DNA from 4 places in the Bacillus sp. AK128 genome. Region 2 is predicted to be linked to each of the others. Evidence: riboswitches for the same ligand, from Rfam matches in the RefSeq annotation. Region 2 holds a riboswitch; each other region holds the start of a gene.
The links. A riboswitch is a leader RNA that binds a small molecule or an ion and turns the genes downstream of it on or off. The one in region 2 is predicted to bind cyclic di-GMP.
Positions count from the first base shown of each region.

Region 1: it holds a riboswitch for cyclic di-GMP, as region 2 does, so the genes downstream of both, M1D60_RS21010 (sensor domain-containing diguanylate cyclase) here and M1D60_RS01770 (DUF5667 domain-containing protein) in region 2, are expected to answer to the same signal.
Region 3: it holds a riboswitch for cyclic di-GMP, as region 2 does, so the genes downstream of both, M1D60_RS21700 (methyl-accepting chemotaxis protein) here and M1D60_RS01770 (DUF5667 domain-containing protein) in region 2, are expected to answer to the same signal.
Region 4: it holds a riboswitch for cyclic di-GMP, as region 2 does, so the genes downstream of both, M1D60_RS00840 (methyl-accepting chemotaxis protein) here and M1D60_RS01770 (DUF5667 domain-containing protein) in region 2, are expected to answer to the same signal.

Region 1 covers NZ_CP096379.1:4,187,283-4,191,500, forward strand. Annotated here, with positions in the region: gene M1D60_RS21005 (M20/M25/M40 family metallo-hydrolase) at 1-1,500, shown strand, start outside; gene M1D60_RS21010 (sensor domain-containing diguanylate cyclase) at 1,571-2,536, opposite strand; cyclic di-GMP riboswitch class I at 2,639-2,725, opposite strand; gene M1D60_RS21015 (acetamidase/formamidase family protein) at 3,071-4,006, shown strand; gene M1D60_RS21020 (GNAT family N-acetyltransferase) at 4,056-4,218, opposite strand, start outside.
Region 2 covers NZ_CP096379.1:372,164-376,381, forward strand. Annotated here, with positions in the region: gene M1D60_RS01765 (MFS transporter) at 1-853, shown strand, start outside; gene M1D60_RS01770 (DUF5667 domain-containing protein) at 956-2,266, opposite strand; cyclic di-GMP riboswitch class I at 2,316-2,397, opposite strand; gene bcp (thioredoxin-dependent thiol peroxidase) at 2,502-2,975, opposite strand; gene M1D60_RS01780 (hypothetical protein) at 3,085-3,312, shown strand; gene M1D60_RS01785 (SLC45 family MFS transporter) at 3,484-4,218, opposite strand, start outside.
Region 3 covers NZ_CP096379.1:4,339,528-4,343,745, reverse strand. Annotated here, with positions in the region: gene M1D60_RS21710 (glycerophosphodiester phosphodiesterase) at 1-755, shown strand, start outside; gene M1D60_RS21705 (Nramp family divalent metal transporter) at 814-2,070, opposite strand; cyclic di-GMP riboswitch class I at 2,364-2,451, shown strand; gene M1D60_RS21700 (methyl-accepting chemotaxis protein) at 2,616-4,218, shown strand, end outside.
Region 4 covers NZ_CP096379.1:172,374-176,591, reverse strand. Annotated here, with positions in the region: gene M1D60_RS00845 (GntR family transcriptional regulator) at 1-220, opposite strand, end outside; gene M1D60_RS00840 (methyl-accepting chemotaxis protein) at 578-2,299, opposite strand; cyclic di-GMP riboswitch class I at 2,420-2,502, opposite strand; gene M1D60_RS00835 (GNAT family N-acetyltransferase) at 2,680-3,354, opposite strand; gene M1D60_RS00830 (carbon-nitrogen hydrolase family protein) at 3,380-4,218, opposite strand, start outside.

The DNA of each region.
Region 1 (4,218 bases), 900 kb from region 2:
AAAACGGTTAATGATGACCAAGAGCGTTACAATGTACTTGCCTTCGTTAAGGGTCATAAAGGAGGTTCCCCGTCTAACGAAACAGTGATTTTGATGGGACATATGGATACAGTTGGGATTGAGGATTTTAATCATTTAAAAGATCAAGCCATTCATCCTGATGAGCTCCTAGAAGAAATCAAGAAAGAAACTCTTCATGATGAAATCGTAAAGACACATGCCCATTCTAATGAGTGGATGTTTGGCCGTGGTGTTTTGGATATGAAAAGTGGTTTAGCTAGTCATATTTATCTATTAAAATATTATTCCGAGCATCCCGAAGAGCTAAAAGGAAATCTCGTGTTCGTAGCAGAATGTGATGAAGAGGATGGATCACATGGTATCTTATCTGCATTAAAGGACCTAATCGCTTGGAAAGAAGAGCATCACTTTCATTATATAGGCGCAATTAATGCTGATTTTGTCTCCCCTCGATATGAAGGAGATGAAAATCGCTATATTTATAAAGGAACCGTAGGGAAACTACTACCTTCCTTCTTTATTACTGGAGCTGAGACTCATGTAGGATCATGTTTTGAAGGACTAGACCCAAATTTCCTAGCAGCTGAATTAACTAGGCAGATTAATTATAACCCTTCATTATCCAATGAAGCTTACGGTGAAACTACGGTCCCACCGGTTTCTCTTAAGCAAACCGACTTAAAGCCGTCTTATACGGTTCAAACAGCCCTTTCTGCTTATGTTTATTATAACTTCTTCATCCATTCTTGGTCGCCTAAGGATGTGTTAGAGAAACTAAAGACTGAGGCAAATATTGCATTTGAAAATGCCCTCCAATTGTATCGAGAACGATATCATACCTATTGCAGTATTAGTGGTGAGCCATATAAAGAGTTAGTCTGGACTCCACGTGTTTTTACGTATGAAGAAATGCATGAACACTTATTGAATGAACACGGGGATGCCTATACTGCACATATGGAAATCTTTAAAGAGCAACTTCTATTAGATCAAAGTTTAGATACTAGAATGTTTGCGGCTAAGGTGGTAGAAGAAGCGTGGAAGTGGATGACGGATAAACGTCCCGCGATGATTTTATTTTACTCCTCTCTTTATTCACCTAGGATTGAATTAAGTGGAAAAACTGAGGCTGAGGAAAAATTAATTGGCGCACTAGACAAGGCTGTTGACATAATCCAACCTAGTTACCAGCATCCAATTGTGGTAAGAAACTTCTTCCCGTATATATCTGATATGAGCTTTGTTGCTTTAAGTGATGACCCTAGTGGAATAGAAGCTGTTGCGATGAACAATCCTGGCTGGGGGACGAAGCACTATGTTAATTACAATGATATCCGTGAAATTAATGTACCCGTGATCAACATCGGACCATATGGATTTGATGCTCACAAGAAGTATGAGCGAATGGAATTAACCTACTCGCTAGAAGTAGTTCCTAATTTAACAAAGCTCGTGATTGAAAAGCTTTTAAACAAATAGCCAATGCCCAACTTTCCTATTGAAAGTTGGGCTTAGTTTATAAGAAGTATAGCGTTATTGTAACTGAATTCTATCGAGATCCCACTGACTGGAATCCTCGTTTAATATTTTTCTCTTTATACATTTTTGCATCAGCGGTAACAAATAGCTTACTCATATTCCCGATTGAGTGATCATTATAGGAATATCCTATTGAAACTTTAATTTGAAACGCTTCACTTGTTTTATTATATTGATCAATTGTATTTCTTAGGTCATTGATAAGCGTCTCAGCATGATCCTTCCCTTCTTTTTCTAGAAGAATCGCAAATTCATCTCCACCAATCCTTGCCACCACTGTTTCACGATTTGAAAACTGATCCAATAGCATTGCCGTTTCTTTTATTAACAAATCCCCTGTCCGATGTCCTAATGTATCATTAATTTGCTTCAACTCATCTAAATCACATAAAATGACGGCTACTGCTGTGTCTAATTCTTTATTATAACGTTCCATTCTTTGGTCAAAATAACTTCGATTATATATACCAGTGAGAGAGTCATGTGAAATACGGTATTCTAGATCCTGCTGTAGCTTAACTTTATCGTCAATATTCCGGATAATCCCTTGGATCGCTACTATTTCGCCATCCTTATATATGGGTGTTGCATATTCCTCAAAAACTATGTAATCTCCTTGTGGATTTCTCCAGCGTTGAATAATCGGTTTATTATAGTCTAGTTTGCCTTGAAACTTATTCAGAAGCAATTCGTGATCATCTGGATGTATTAAATCAATGGGTGTATTTGGATTCTTTAGACTTTCTGCTACTAGTCCTTCTCCTAGCATGGTTTCAATAGAAGGACTTAAGTATTTAAATTTTCGCTCGGGTTTGACCTCATAGTAATAAATGATGTCCTTAGAATTTTCCACTAAATTATAAATTCTTCTTTCATTAGCCCAACGTTCCTTCACTTTTGCTTTAATGATATGTTTATAGAATTGTAGACTAATTGCCCCTAGAAATAACCCAATAAATAAATACACAATCTCCATATCTTACACCTATTGCCTTCCTATCATAAATTTTCAGAAGCAATAAAAATAGACTAATCTAAAACCCGATTAGTCTATCTGTCAGCAAAATGAAGATGTTCTATCGGTAACTGGCTGGCATAATCAAGTTTAAATTAAGCCCCTTTAGCTTTGCGTCCCCACCTTTCGATGAGTTTGCCTTTATCATTGTCTATTTAATTAACTATCTAATTACATAATATAGGAATATATTCCTATATGCAATAGTGAAACAGGAATATGTTCCTATTGATTAGGAAAATTTAGTATATTTATGAATGTTTGTAGTACCTTTTAACTATTTTAGTTCTTTCACCTTATCTATTGTATTTCTATAACCTAGTGGTCTGCACGCAAACTGTATTTTCTGCACACCCAGTTGTATATACAGTGAATAAATCTTAACTTATATTCCAACATTCTGATAAGAGAAACGTTTTTCTAAATAATAAAGGTTTTTACTTATCTTATATGGAACTAATAAGAGGCTATAAAATTATGTAGGAGTGGTCAGACTTGATTCATAAAATTGAACTTAAAAACGAAAACTTACACGGTTCCTTTAGCAGAAGCTACGAGCCGATTATAACTGTTCAGTCAGGAGATACCCTTCATTTAACAACGGCTGATATTCAGTGGGGATATTCTAAATCAAAGGAAGAAGAACGAACGATTTTCACTTCACGAGAAGGTGAAGAACGTCCAGGTCATCCAATCATTGGGCCAATCGCTATTAAAGAAGCGAAACCAGGAATGGTGCTTGAGGTCAGAGTAAATGACCTGATTCCAGGTTGGTATGGTCGTAACTGGGCTGGGGGATATAAGAGCTGGCAAAATGAAAAGTTAGGGTTAGTAGAAGCGACTTCCGTTCAACTGGACTGGGAATTAGATCAAGTTAAGATGACCGGTACCTGTTCGATTGGAGGTAAGCCATTCCATGTTGGTTTACAGCCGTTTATGGGATTGATGGGTGTTGCTCCTGCTGAGGATGGTGTTCTTCCAACAGCTCCTCCACGGTATGCAGGAGGAAATATTGATTGTAAAGAACTAGTTAGAGGAACTAGCTTGTTCTTACCTATTTCTGTTGAGGGTGCATTATTTTCGATTGGAGATGGTCACGCTGCCCAAGGTGATGGTGAGGTGTCTGGAACGGCGATTGAATGCCCGATGGATCATGTTGATATTACTTTGATTGTCCATGAAGAACTTGAATTAAACATGCCTAGAGCAAAAACTCCAACAGGCTGGATCACATTTGGCTTTAATGAGGACTTAAATGAAGCTACAGCCACAGCTCTTGATGAGATGGTTATACTCATGCAAAGTTTTTATGGCATTGAAAAAGCAGAAGCTTTGGCATTAGCTAGTGTAGCAGTTGATTTACGAGTCACTCAAGTGGTAAATGGGGTAAAGGGTGCTCATGCAATGCTTCCTCACGGGATAATTAGGTAGGACCCATCAAAAAAGCGCTGGTGCTTACAGCGCTTTTTTTATATCTAATTTATATTTCAAGTCCTAATTCTATATTGATCCCTTCCATCTTATAGCCTAGTGAGAGATAAAGAGGAATAGCTTCCTGGTTTTCTCCAAATACACCAAGAGTTGCTTCCGTCTTTCCCTTGGCTTTCAAGAAAAGCAAGGCTTCAGTAATCATCGCTTTTGCA
Region 2 (4,218 bases):
TTCTACACAAACTCCTAAGGAAATTGCAGGGCGTGTGATGGGGACGTTACAAACAGGAAGTATCACGGGAGCTCTGTTAGGTCCGATGATTGGTGGAGTTCTAGCAGATTCAATCGGATTTGCGGCTACATTTCAATCCGTTGCCGTGTTTATCTTCATATCTGCGATTCTAGTAACGATTACCAAGGAATACAAAACGGGCACGAAAGAGGAAACGAGCAAGCATTATACAAGTAAGGAAGTCCTTGCTCACATGGCAAAGAATCCTGTGTTAATGACAGTACTGTTTATTTCGATTCTGATCCAAATTGCTCACTTTAGCATTCAACCGATTCTTTCACTCTATGTTAGTGAGCTACATGGTCCTGAAAATATAGCATTCTTCTCAGGGATCGTTTTCTCAGCGGCAGGGCTTGGGAATTTAATGATGAGTAGAAGATGGGGAACACTAGCCGATAATATAGGCTATATAAAGGTATTAATTATTCTACTTGTGATTGCGGCGGTCGTATATCTTCCAGGTGCTTTTGTCACAAATATTTGGCAGCTCACCATCATCCGGTTCTTTCTTGGTATAGCGATTGGCGGAGTCATCCCGGTAAGAATTGCCTATATACGTCAAGAAGCACCCATCTCCATGCAGGGTGAGGTACTGGGATACAACACAAGCCTGAGATTCTTAGGTAATATCATCGGTCCGTTTATGGGTGGAATGATTTCGGCTTATTTTGGATTCTCAGCTGTATTCTTTATCACGAGCTCGTTACTGTTCATTAGTGCGGTTGTGTTGTTTGTAGCGATGAACCGGCATATGAAGGTGGAGCAGAATCATACGGTTAGGCAGAGCGGGTAAATAAAAAGTGGGAAAAGGAGTGAACCGTTAGTTTTGGATCACTCCTTTCTAAAATGAAAAAAGGACTTGTGGGTAACAAGTCCTTTCAAAAGAAGAATAGGTTTACTCGTCTTCTTCACTTTCCTCTTCACTCTCTTCTTCCTCAGCTTCTTGATTTGGCTTATTCCCTTTTCCTTCATTCTTTTTCTCTTCAGCAGCTTTCTTTTGTTCTTTAGCAGCCTTTTTCTCTTCCTCGGCAGCTTTCTTCTGTTCTTCAGCGGCCTTTTTCTTATCCTCGGCAGCTTTCTTCTGTTCTTCAGCGGCCTTTTTCTTATCCTCGGTAGCTTTCTTTTGTTCTTCAGCAGCCTTTTTCTCTTCCTCAGCAGCTTTCTTTTGTTCTTCAGCGGCCTTTTTCTTATCCTCGGTAGCTTTCTTTTGTTCTTCAGCAGCCTTCTTCTTTTCCTCAGCAATTTTCTTCTTTTCTGTGGCAACGGCATTCTTTTCTTTAGCAGCTTCTTCCTTTTTAACGGTAGTTGTTTCTGAGGAAACAGATGAAGTAGTGACTACTTGCTTGTCTTCATCATCAGTTTCTTCCTCTTCAACAGCAACTTCCGTTTCTTCTTCAGCTTCCTCTTCAATTTCCACTTCATCTTCTGGTGTGGAATCATCGGTTTCGGTTGTTTCTTCGGAAGCTTCCTCTTCATCAGAAGTTGTCTCATCAACTACTTTGTTGCGACCTTTCCCTTTTTTCACAACAGTCGATAAATCAACCTGCAGCTCCTTAGCAATTTCGCCAAACCCTTTGCCTTCTTGAAGCATAGTTAAAATTTCCTCTTCAGTTTTCCCAGACTTTTCAGCAAGTCCAATGACTTTAGAAATCTGTCCGTAGCCAAGACCTTGTTCACGAAGGGTCGTCACTTTTTCAGGATCTAATCCTTTTATAACATTTGCTACAAGTTTAACTTCTAGTGTCTTTTCGACGACTTCGTCCAGTTGTCCATCCTCTAATGAATCATGAATTGTTTCATCAATAACTGTTGTATTCTCAAGTTCTTCGGTTAATTGCTGCTTAGTGTCTTCATCAACAGTTTCATCGAGAATAACTTCTGAAACGAGTTCTTCAGCTTCTTCTAGTGTTTTTAGATACTCATCGACCAGTTTATTGACATACTCTAGTTTTTCTTCTTCTATCATTTTAGTAGACTCAGCTAGACGTTCTTGTGCATATTGCAAAAGTAATGCAGACTGGGTGTCTTCATCAAATGTGAAAAATAATTCAATGTTTTCACCAAGCTTGTCCATGAAATAAAAGAACTCATCAGGTGTTAATCCAGACTCAACACTTCTTGAATCCGTATTCGCATAAGCAGATGTCCCGACCAATAACGCACCTGCAAACACCCCGGCTGTAACGATCGACTTTATTCTCTTCATTCTTTATCCTCTCCTTAACTCTAGTTAAAGTTTGATAAAGTTCTCCGTTGTTGGCAGCTGGCAGACATAGAATCTCCTTAGTCCCTATAGCTTTGCGTCACTACTTTTCAATAGTTTTGCCTTTATCAATCTTTATATCTAGCTTACATGATGATGGTGCTAAAGTTAATAGGAATCATGTACTAGTAGTAAGAGAGAAAAAAATCCACTTCCTCCAAAAAGAAGTGGAATAATATTAACTCAAATTCTCACGTACAAAAGCTAAAGCTTCTTCAACATGGCCTTTTACTTTGACCTTTCTCCATGCCTTTTCAATGATTCCCTCTTTGCTAATCACAAAGGTGGAGCGTTCAATTCCCATGTATTCCTTGCCAAAATTTTTCTTCAAGGTCCACACACCGAAGCTTTCTGCAACTTGATGATCCGCGTCTACCAATAATAGAAAAGGTAAATCGTATTTCTCTACAAACTTTTGGTGCTTCTCAAGCGGGTCGGGACTCACGCCAATAATGACGGCATCTAGGTCTGCAAAGCTCTCATGATGCTCTTTAAAATCACACGCCTCTGTGGTGCATCCAGGTGTCATATCTTTCGGATAAAAATATAAAATCACATGCTTTTTACCTTTAAAGTCCGATAGTGATACCATTTCACCGTTATTTGCCTGCAGGCTAAAATTAGGTGAAGTCATTTTTTCCTCTACTTTCATACGATCCCTCTTTTCGATTTAGTATAGAAGGTTTTACAATCTTGAAGATATCTTAGATACCTAAATTATAAAGAATGAGTTATAATTTAGCAAAAAGGGGGTGAATGTAATGACAAAGATGATAGAAGAAAGGCTTGATAGAATTGAAGGAATGCTAAAACTCTTAATTCAGATGGTAGAAGAGATGCTTGAAAGGCAAGATTCTAGGGGAAACAGAATGGATTTCATTGAAAACAATAGTGAAGAACGCCATCAGGCGATAATTAATCAGATAAACACACTCGGGATGGATCAAGACTTTATTTCTGAGAGACAGCAAAAGGGGAAAGAGAGCTAGAATAGCTTAAGAAGCGGTTAGGAAATTAATCTAATCATTATATCCTCAATCAAAATCCTCTGCTTTTCTCTCTAATTAGGTAGCTAAACCTGACTACACCTATCTAATTCTTCGTAACCTACAAAAATCGGGAGGCTCCAATACAGGTTCCTCCCGTTCATTTTAAAAACCTTAACTTACCCCAGCAGACGGAGTATTCGTCCCTACATCCTTACTAACCTTAAGCATACACAAAAAGGCGAGAATCAGACTTCCTGATGCTGCGTAAAACAGAATGCTAAATCCAAAAATATCAATCAGTAATCCTAGAATCGGAGGGGAGGTAATGGCCGCTAAGGAAGAAACTAGATAATATAAGCCGGTCCGTGTGCCAAAGCTTTGCTCACTCCCGGTTTCTACAATATAAGGGTAAGCATTAATATTAACAAACGCCCAAAACATTCCGCCTGCCAATAAAATTGCCCGTAAGGAAAAGAGTGATTCGACTCTTATTAATAGAAGGAAAACAATGATCAACCCAAGGATTCCAATTAAAATGGTTTTCTTTTTCCCATACTTTGCCCCTAACCAACCACTAGGAATCGCGCATAAAACAAAGCTAAGTGAGAAAAAGGCTAAAGAAAAGGCAGAAGAGCTCCTTGATAAACCGAGCTGATTAACGCCGTACAAAGTAAACAACGCTTCCATCCCTTGAATTGAAATAAACCAAAAGAAAATTGCAGCCAATAAATAGAGAGTAGGGGCATTCAATTCAGACTTATAATTGACCTTAGGTGGAAGGGTCATTGCGTAATTAATGGCATCTCGGTCCTCTTTAATATGTTTAAATATTACCCATAACGCCACTAAAAACATCAACGAAACAGCTAAGAAGGGTAAGGACTCGTCTATATAAAACAAATAAGC
Region 3 (4,218 bases), 750 kb from region 2:
GTCACCGCGGAGCAAAAGGCACCTATCCAGAAAACACGTTACTAAGCTTTTCTAAAGCAATTGAACAAGGTGTTGATGGTCTTGAGATAGATGTTCATCTGACAAAAGACGGTGAAGTGGTAGTCATTCATGATGAAACACTTGAACGTACTACAAACGGTACAGGGTGGATTAAGGATCTTTCTTTAGCAGAAATTAAGCAGGTTAGTGCAGGAAGCCCATTTACTTATTTGACTGAATACGACAAAGAGTGGGACACAGAGCGGGTTCCAACACTAAAGGAAGTTCTGGAATTATTAGCTGCCGACCCCATAGAATTGAATATTGAGTTAAAGACCTATGCGGTTCCTTATGAAGGAATTGAGGAGAAGGTTCATGAAATAGTCAAGAAATACGGAAATGGTCGCAAGGTTGTGTATTCATCCTTCCATTTGCCTTCACTCCTACGAATGAAAAAAATAGACCCAGATTCAAACATTGCTTGGCTTTTAAATGATGCAATCTCTCTACCCCATGATTATATACAAACTTTACAATTGGAAGCATTACATATAAACAAACAGCTTATTATGACAAGACCTGAATTAGCACAACAAATAAGGTTACTAAGTGATCAGCTTCGGATTTGGACAGTCAACGAGCCTGAAGAAATTCAGCGGTTACTTGATCTACAAGTCAATGCGATCATTACAGACTATCCAGAAAGAGCAATTGCTTTACTTAGAAGAAAAGAATCAATAAATCTTGGTGTGTAACACTAAAGGGGACAGTTCATTGCTTCATTTGGAAGTAAGAGAACCGTCCCCTTAAGGTTTATAGGAACATATTTTTTAATTCATTAATGGTCAAAACGATGAATAACAAAATACTAACGCTTAGTCCAATATTCGATATTGACTGATGACGATCAATCGTACCAACATATTCTTTTTTATTTAATAGATAGATTAAAGTAATGGCGAGAAAAGGCATAAAGATTGATCCTAATGCCCCATAGGCAATAATTAATCCAACTGGTTTCCCAATAAAATGTAATAACATAGGAGGGAAAGTCAACCATAGTACATAGAAACGATATGCCTTTGTTTTACTTAAATCTTCCCTACTAATATCTTGGTGACGAATGGTTCGGATGAAGTCAGCAAATAAATAAGGAACACCATTCCAAACTCCGAGGACAGAGGTTAGAGATGCAGACCAGAATCCAATAAGGAATAAATAGCGAACAGCTGGATTGAGCTCGTTTCCTAGTATTGAAGCAAACTCTACTAATCCCTTTTCTCCACTTATATCAACATTTGTACCATACAATAGCCCTGCCCCTAATATAAGCAGTGAGATGGTAAATAATCCGGTAACGATATACGCAACCGCGGAGTCATAGCGAACGGCACGGATAAACGATGGACCTGTCCATTTGTTTTCTTGTAACCAATAGCCGTAAGAAGCCATTGTTAAAGAGCCGCCAACACCCCCGATTAATCCGAGTGCATATAATAAAGACCCTTCTGGAAGTGTCGGTACAGCAGTCCCCCAAATATCATTTAGTTGTGGAATGACTAGTAATGCAGACCCAACAACTGTAATAAACATAAGTCCGACCAACACATTCATTACTTTTTCAAACGTTTTATATTTCCCCCACCAGACCAAGATAAATCCAATTAATCCATGGATTATAGCCCATTGAGTTAGCGAAAGTTGAGGGAATAATGCAGCCATTGCTAGAGCACAGGAAGCTGTACCGGCAGCCCCATAAACAAAGCCCCAAATAATAGAGTATACACCAAAGTAGCCTGTTGCCCATTTACCCATTATGTGCCAGCCTTCTAATATCGTTTTCCCACTTGTTAAGTGCCAGCGGCCAACCCCTTCATTTAAAGTGAATTTTAGAATAGACCCTATTAGAATTGCCCAAAGAAATACTAATCCATAATTTGTACCAGCTACTAGAGCAGCAACTAGATCACCTGCACCGACTCCGGTAGCGGCAACAATTAACCCGGGCCCTAATATGGAAGACTTTTTTAAATCAAGATTTTGTTCTGCTGGTTTATTTGTTTGCAGCATGTTATTCCCCCTTAAATTTATTTGATAAAGTAAGTAAAAATAATCTATTTATAATCTAAATGGAATCTATAGATCACTTTTAACCATTATTTTCCTTATTTTACTAGGATAATTATTTATTATTTTTTGAGAAAAATCAATATAGTTAGAAAAATATTTATCTAACAAGAAATGCAGAAATTTGAAATGTAGCTATTCTAGTTATGGTTATTACATCATTCATTTAATTTAATATTATCGTAGAAAAACATAAATAAAACTGATACAATTATCCTAGTAAAATAAAACTAGTCTAACGATAATGGCAAACTTATCGAAAGGTAAGGACGCAAAGCCTACAGGCCTAATGCAATCATTTGCAAAGGTGGCTGGGTTACCGAAAAAAGCTGGATTAATGCCCGCCTTTTTTAGGTGGTTTTTTAATGCGCTGATAAAGGAGTTTGATAGAGAATATCACTAAGTTCTTTACTTGCTTAGAAGCTAATGGTGAAAAAATATTTATAGGGTGTTACCTAAGGATGAAATAACAACATGGAGTGTGACTTATGAAATTGGTTGTCAAAAATACATTAGTTATCAGCTTATTAATTACAATTTCTTTGATTTGCCTGTCCGCTATTGGTTATATGAAAGCAAAGGACTTCTTATATGAAAGGTTTGAAGATCAAGCCTTTAGTCAACTCCAGTCAGTAACAGCAAATATTGATATTTGGATTAAAGGGAAACAAGATATCATGCAATACATTGCTGAAGCAGATGAATTAAAGGTTCAAGATGTTAAAAAAGCGGATGATTTAGGAATTAGAATAGCAGAGAGAATGGAAAACCCTGATGCTTTTGGATTTATGGACCATGAAGGGTTCCTTTACTTAGGTGGAGCTAAAATACCAGTTAGTGAATTTGAACATTTTCAGGGTGGTATGAATGAAGTAACCAAAACATATGATCCAGTTCCTTCTGCAACACCAAGCTTAAATGGAGCACCAATCGTTTTATCTTCATCACCCATTTATGGATATAATGGTGAGGTTGTAGGAGTAGCTTCAGGAGGAAATCAGATTGATAGTTTAATTAACATTATCTCTAACATAAAACTGGGAGACAGTGGGTATGTGACTGTCTTTACAAACGATGGAACCATTGTTGCCGGACAATCTAAAGAGGATATTCTTTCTAAGAAGATCTCGGATTATCAAAATAGTGATTTGGATGGAGTTGTTACTAATAGTATAAATGGTGAGACCGGTGTAATTGAAACAAACTTTAATGGAGAGAATAATTTAATTTTTTATAGTAAAGCAGCAGAAATGGATTGGGGAATTATGATTTCAGTTCCTACAAACGAGGCATATGCGGATGCGAACTCCTTATTACAATACTTTGTAATAATAACCGTGATATTTATTATTATAAGTGCCGTCATAAGTTATATTGTCAACAAAAGATTAATAAAACCTATTCAAGAGGTTAACGGAAAAATTAAAGAGCTAGTAAATAATGAAGGGGATTTAACACAAAGATTAACAATTAATAGAAAAGATGAGGTTGGAGAATTAGCGAGTAACTTTAATTCTCTGCTCGATAGCTTGCAGGATTTGATTGGTGGGATCCTTCAAAAAGGGGAAGTAGTTGCCGATAATACGACATTCTTAACCAACCATGCAGAAGAAATGGTTCAGCTATCAGGGGTTGTTACAAATAATGTTCAAACCGCAGCCGAAATTTCCAAGACACAAGAAGGTGGAAACCATAAGAATTTAGACTCAATCACGGACATTACCAAAAGTGTCGAGGAGATTAAAGATCATTCCTTACTAGTGTCTGAGAAAACTAAAAATGTATTTACAGAGGCAGAAAGAGCAAATGATAAAATCAGTTCATTATTGAATCAAATGTCAGATATACAAGATTCTTTAAAAAATTCAACTGATACGGTGAAAATATTAGGTAATCGCTCCTCAGAGATCGGAAATATCGTTCACCTCATTACAAATATTACGGAACAAACAAACTTATTATCCTTGAATGCTGCGATTGAGGCAGCTAGAGCAGGTGAGCACGGAAAAGGCTTTGCTGTTGTTGCTAATGAAGTTCAAAAATTAGCAGAGCAATCCGCTCATTCAGCTAAACAAATATCAAAACTTGTGA
Region 4 (4,218 bases), 200 kb from region 2:
TGACATAGCAGCCCTTACCTTGTAAAGGAGTCACCCATCCTAGGTTAGTAATTCTAGCAATTGCCTGTCTCACTACATGCCTATTCACATTGAACTGACGGCAAAGCTCATTTTCGGATGGGATCTTTTGATCCACTTCATAAACACTTGAACGAATATTATGAATTAAGAACTCAGCAATTTCTAAATGCTGAAGAGGCTCCTCCCGAATTTTCGTCATTCTCTCTCCCCTTTCATCTGCTTACAAAACTTATACTAACTTGTTAACAAGTTAGTATGGTTAAGCTGTTGTTAAAAACTCATAAAGTTAAATGGGATTTGTACATATATGGAAAACATTTCATCCCCTTTTTTACAATTCATTTACACTTTAGACAATCAACTCCAAATAGGTAATTGCTGACTCACAGGTTAGTTACGAGAACCAAGCTAGAAAATGCGATCAGCAATTAGGATTCACAATATGATTAGGTAAACAAGAACCATCGAAAGTTTATTAGTTTGTAAAAATTTACAACAAAAAAACCCTTACCAGTATTCCTGATAAGGGGGTTGGTGTTATCTACTAACTTCCAAATTAAAGCTTAAATCGACTTACGAGCACCTGTAACTCTTCTGACATGGATGCTAGTGCCTGTGCGGAAGCAGTGATTTCTTCCATAGAGGCTAGCTGTTCTTCAGCAGATGCTGCCACTTCTTCTGAACTTGTTGTGTTAGATTGTGATAGGCTAGCAATCTCATTTGCAGAAGCAGAAACCTCTTGGATGCTAGCAGAAATTTCTTCAACGGTTGCTGTTACTTCTTCAACCTGAGGTGTAATATTTCTTGTACTTTCTAATATAACGTTAAATTTGGCAGATGTTTGCTCAGAAACCTTCACACCATTTTCTGCGTTATTCATCACTTCACTCATGATTTTTACCGATTCGGAAGTATCCTTTTGGATCAGTGTGACAAGGTTTCCGATATTTTGTGTGGATTGTTTTGATTGTTCGGCAAGCTTTCTGACTTCATCAGCTACTACCGCAAATCCTTTACCATGCTCACCAGCTCGAGCTGCTTCAATCGCAGCATTTAAGGCTAAAAGGTTCGTCTGTTCAGCAATAGCCGTAATGACGTTTAAGATTTCACCAATCTCTTTAGAGCGCTCTGATAATGTGCCGATCACCTGATTAGAACGATTAACGGATTCATGAATAAACTTCATTTGCTTCAGGTTTTCACTAACAATTTTCCCACCATCCTCTGCTTCTGCATTCGTTTGTCTAGATAGCTCAGACACAACCGAAGCACTTTCAGAGATTCTTACTACTCCTTCTAACACTTCTTGTAAAGCAGTGGAGTTTTTGTCCATCTTCCTAGTTGTTACATCTGCTCCACTAGCAATCTCTTGGATTGAAGCAGAAATGGTTTCAGTTGCTCGACTAGATTGCTCGGCACTTGCATTAAGCTGTTCGGCCGAAGCTGCCACCTGGTCGGCATTATTCGCAATACTACCAATCATTTCACTTAGATTGTTAGTCATTCGCTCAAAGGATTGATTTAATTCATAGATTTCATCTTTACTTTTTATGTTTATTTTTTCTACATTTAAGTCCCCTGAAGCTACCAATCCTACTACTTTACCAAGTTGGACAATTGGGTTTGCTATGAATCTAGAGATGATAATTCCGGCACTAATTGCTAATAATGCCGCAATAGAGCTAAGAATTAACACTTGTGTCACAGCTGCTTGAGACTTTTCTTTTGTTTCAGCTACTTTATTTACTAAGATATCGTCCGTCAACCACTTTTGAAAGGACTTTGTCTGTTCGATTAATTTATCACTAGTAGGTAAAAGTTGTTCTTTTCCATCCTTAATAGCTTGGTTTCTGTTTGTGTAGATGGAAGATAAGATTCGATTGGCATTTATACTAAACTCTTGATTAGAGTTTTCGATTTCATCTAAACGATCCTGTGTTTCCTGTAAAGTACCTAACTCTCTTGCTCTTACTATTAATTCATCAATCGAAGCATTGGCTTGATTCATCACTTCGATATAATCAGAATCTACGTACAGTAAGTATGCTGTATATGAACTCAACTGAACTTCCGTATGATACTGAATTTCTTGAGAAATAGACCTAATTTCAGATACCCTGTCTATCAAATAATCATATGCTTCATTCGTTTCTTTCATATTTTGGAATGAGGAAAAAGAGGCTAAACCAAAAATCAAAGTAACCAATATAAAACTACCAATAAGTTTTTGTTTAATGCTTATTTTCTTGCTAAATCTTTGCTGCATCTTTCGGTTCATGATGAGTTCTCCCTTTGCGATTTAGTATTCTAAATTAATTTCTTTGCTGCTCTGCCATTTCAGCATAAAAAAAGGCAAACAGAATTATCTCTGTTCACCATTATGGATCAGAAAATTATTCTTGGCGGCTAGGCTACCATAGCATCTACCTTAGGTCCTTCGCTTTGCGTCCTTATTTTTCAATAAGTTTGCCTTTTTCAATATTTTTAATGTAGTGCTAAATTTCACTATATCACTATATCATATATTAGTTAAAAGTACCTACATTTTTATGTCCGTTTTAAAAATTTTCAAGGAATAAATACCCACATCTATCATTTTCCAAAAACCACTAAAAAACCCCTTATTTGCTTTATATGCTAATAAGGGGTTCTGATTTTTTATAATGGTTGTAAAGCTACTGTATCTTTCTTCCTTAGCTCTTCTACCATGCTTAGCCATTCTGCTGGCTTATCTGGTAGTACTGAGTAATAAGTAGAAAGGAAATCAACTACTAGAGATGCTGGTAGTTCAGTTAGCTCTTCACTCATTGGCATGAAGCAAAGGTCTAAACCAGATACGGCTGCTCCATTGTTTTCCCATGAAGGGTGGACATATTTAAAATCTAGACGTTGGTAGCCTAGGTGTGATAATACTTCACGACGAACGAATGGATTCATCATGGGAACCCCACCGAAATCAAAGTCCTCTTTTTGATAAGGATCATAGATTTCAGCAAACATACCTTTAAGCTGCTGGCCACCATTTTCGGCAGCAAGCTTCTGAAGGTGAGATAAACGATTATTAGCCAAGAAGCGTCCTAGGCTTAGCCCCGCTTGACTTACGATCGTGAAATCAGTCATTGCTACATTCCACTGTGGATAGTAGCGGTACTCCGTGATTCCAACCACCTTACCTTCATGAACAGCCACATATACAAAAATAGCTGGATCCTCTAACGGCTCTTTCCAAAGGGAGAATTCTAGTACCTCTTCTGGAGGAAATACTTCTTTCATTAGATCGTGTAATTGCTTAAATAATGGATCGTCTATACTTTGAACTCTTACATATTCCATTGTTTAAATCTCCTTCTCTGGTAGATTATCCGTTAATTTTAATATCGTGCCAATCTGTATAAAGGTCTGTTCTGCGATCTCTCCACGTTGTAACCGATCCTTTTTCACGAACTTCATATAAAAGGCTTAAATCTAAATCTGCCGTTACAAGCATGTCATTATTCAACTCACCTTCAGCTAACAAACCTTGCGGTGGGAATGGAATATCGTTTGGCGTAATGATTGCCGCCTGACCAAAATTCGCTCTCATAAAATCAACAGTTGGTAGGGAACCGACTGTTCCCGTTAATACCACATACACTTGGTTTTCAATGGCACGTGCATGACTTGTGTAACGAACACGGTGGAAGCCGTGACGGTCATCTGTACAAGAAGGAACGAAGATTACATCTGCTCCTTTTGCTTTAGCAATTCGAACAATTTCAGGAAACTCTATATCATAGCAGGTTAAAACTGCGATTCTTCCTTTTTCAGTGTCAAACACTCTAAAATCATTACCCGCAGCCATATTCCATTCGTGTACCTCAGTTGGTGTAATATGAAGCTTTGCTTGCTCCTCCACACGACCATCTGGGTAAAATAAATGTGCAACATTGTATAACTTATCATCTCTGTTGATCACATGAGTACCACCAATAATATGCATCTTGTGAATTAAAGCTAATCTAGTAAATAACGTAATATATTGTTCAGTAAAACCAGGAAGCTCATTAATGGTTAAGCCTGTTCCATGATTACTGCCAATTGATAAAAGCTGTGTCGTTAAAAACTCAGGGAACAATACAAACTCTGAACCATATTCAGCTGCTGTTTTTACGTAATGTTCACATTGTGCAGCAAATTCCTCAAAAGACTGAATGGTAT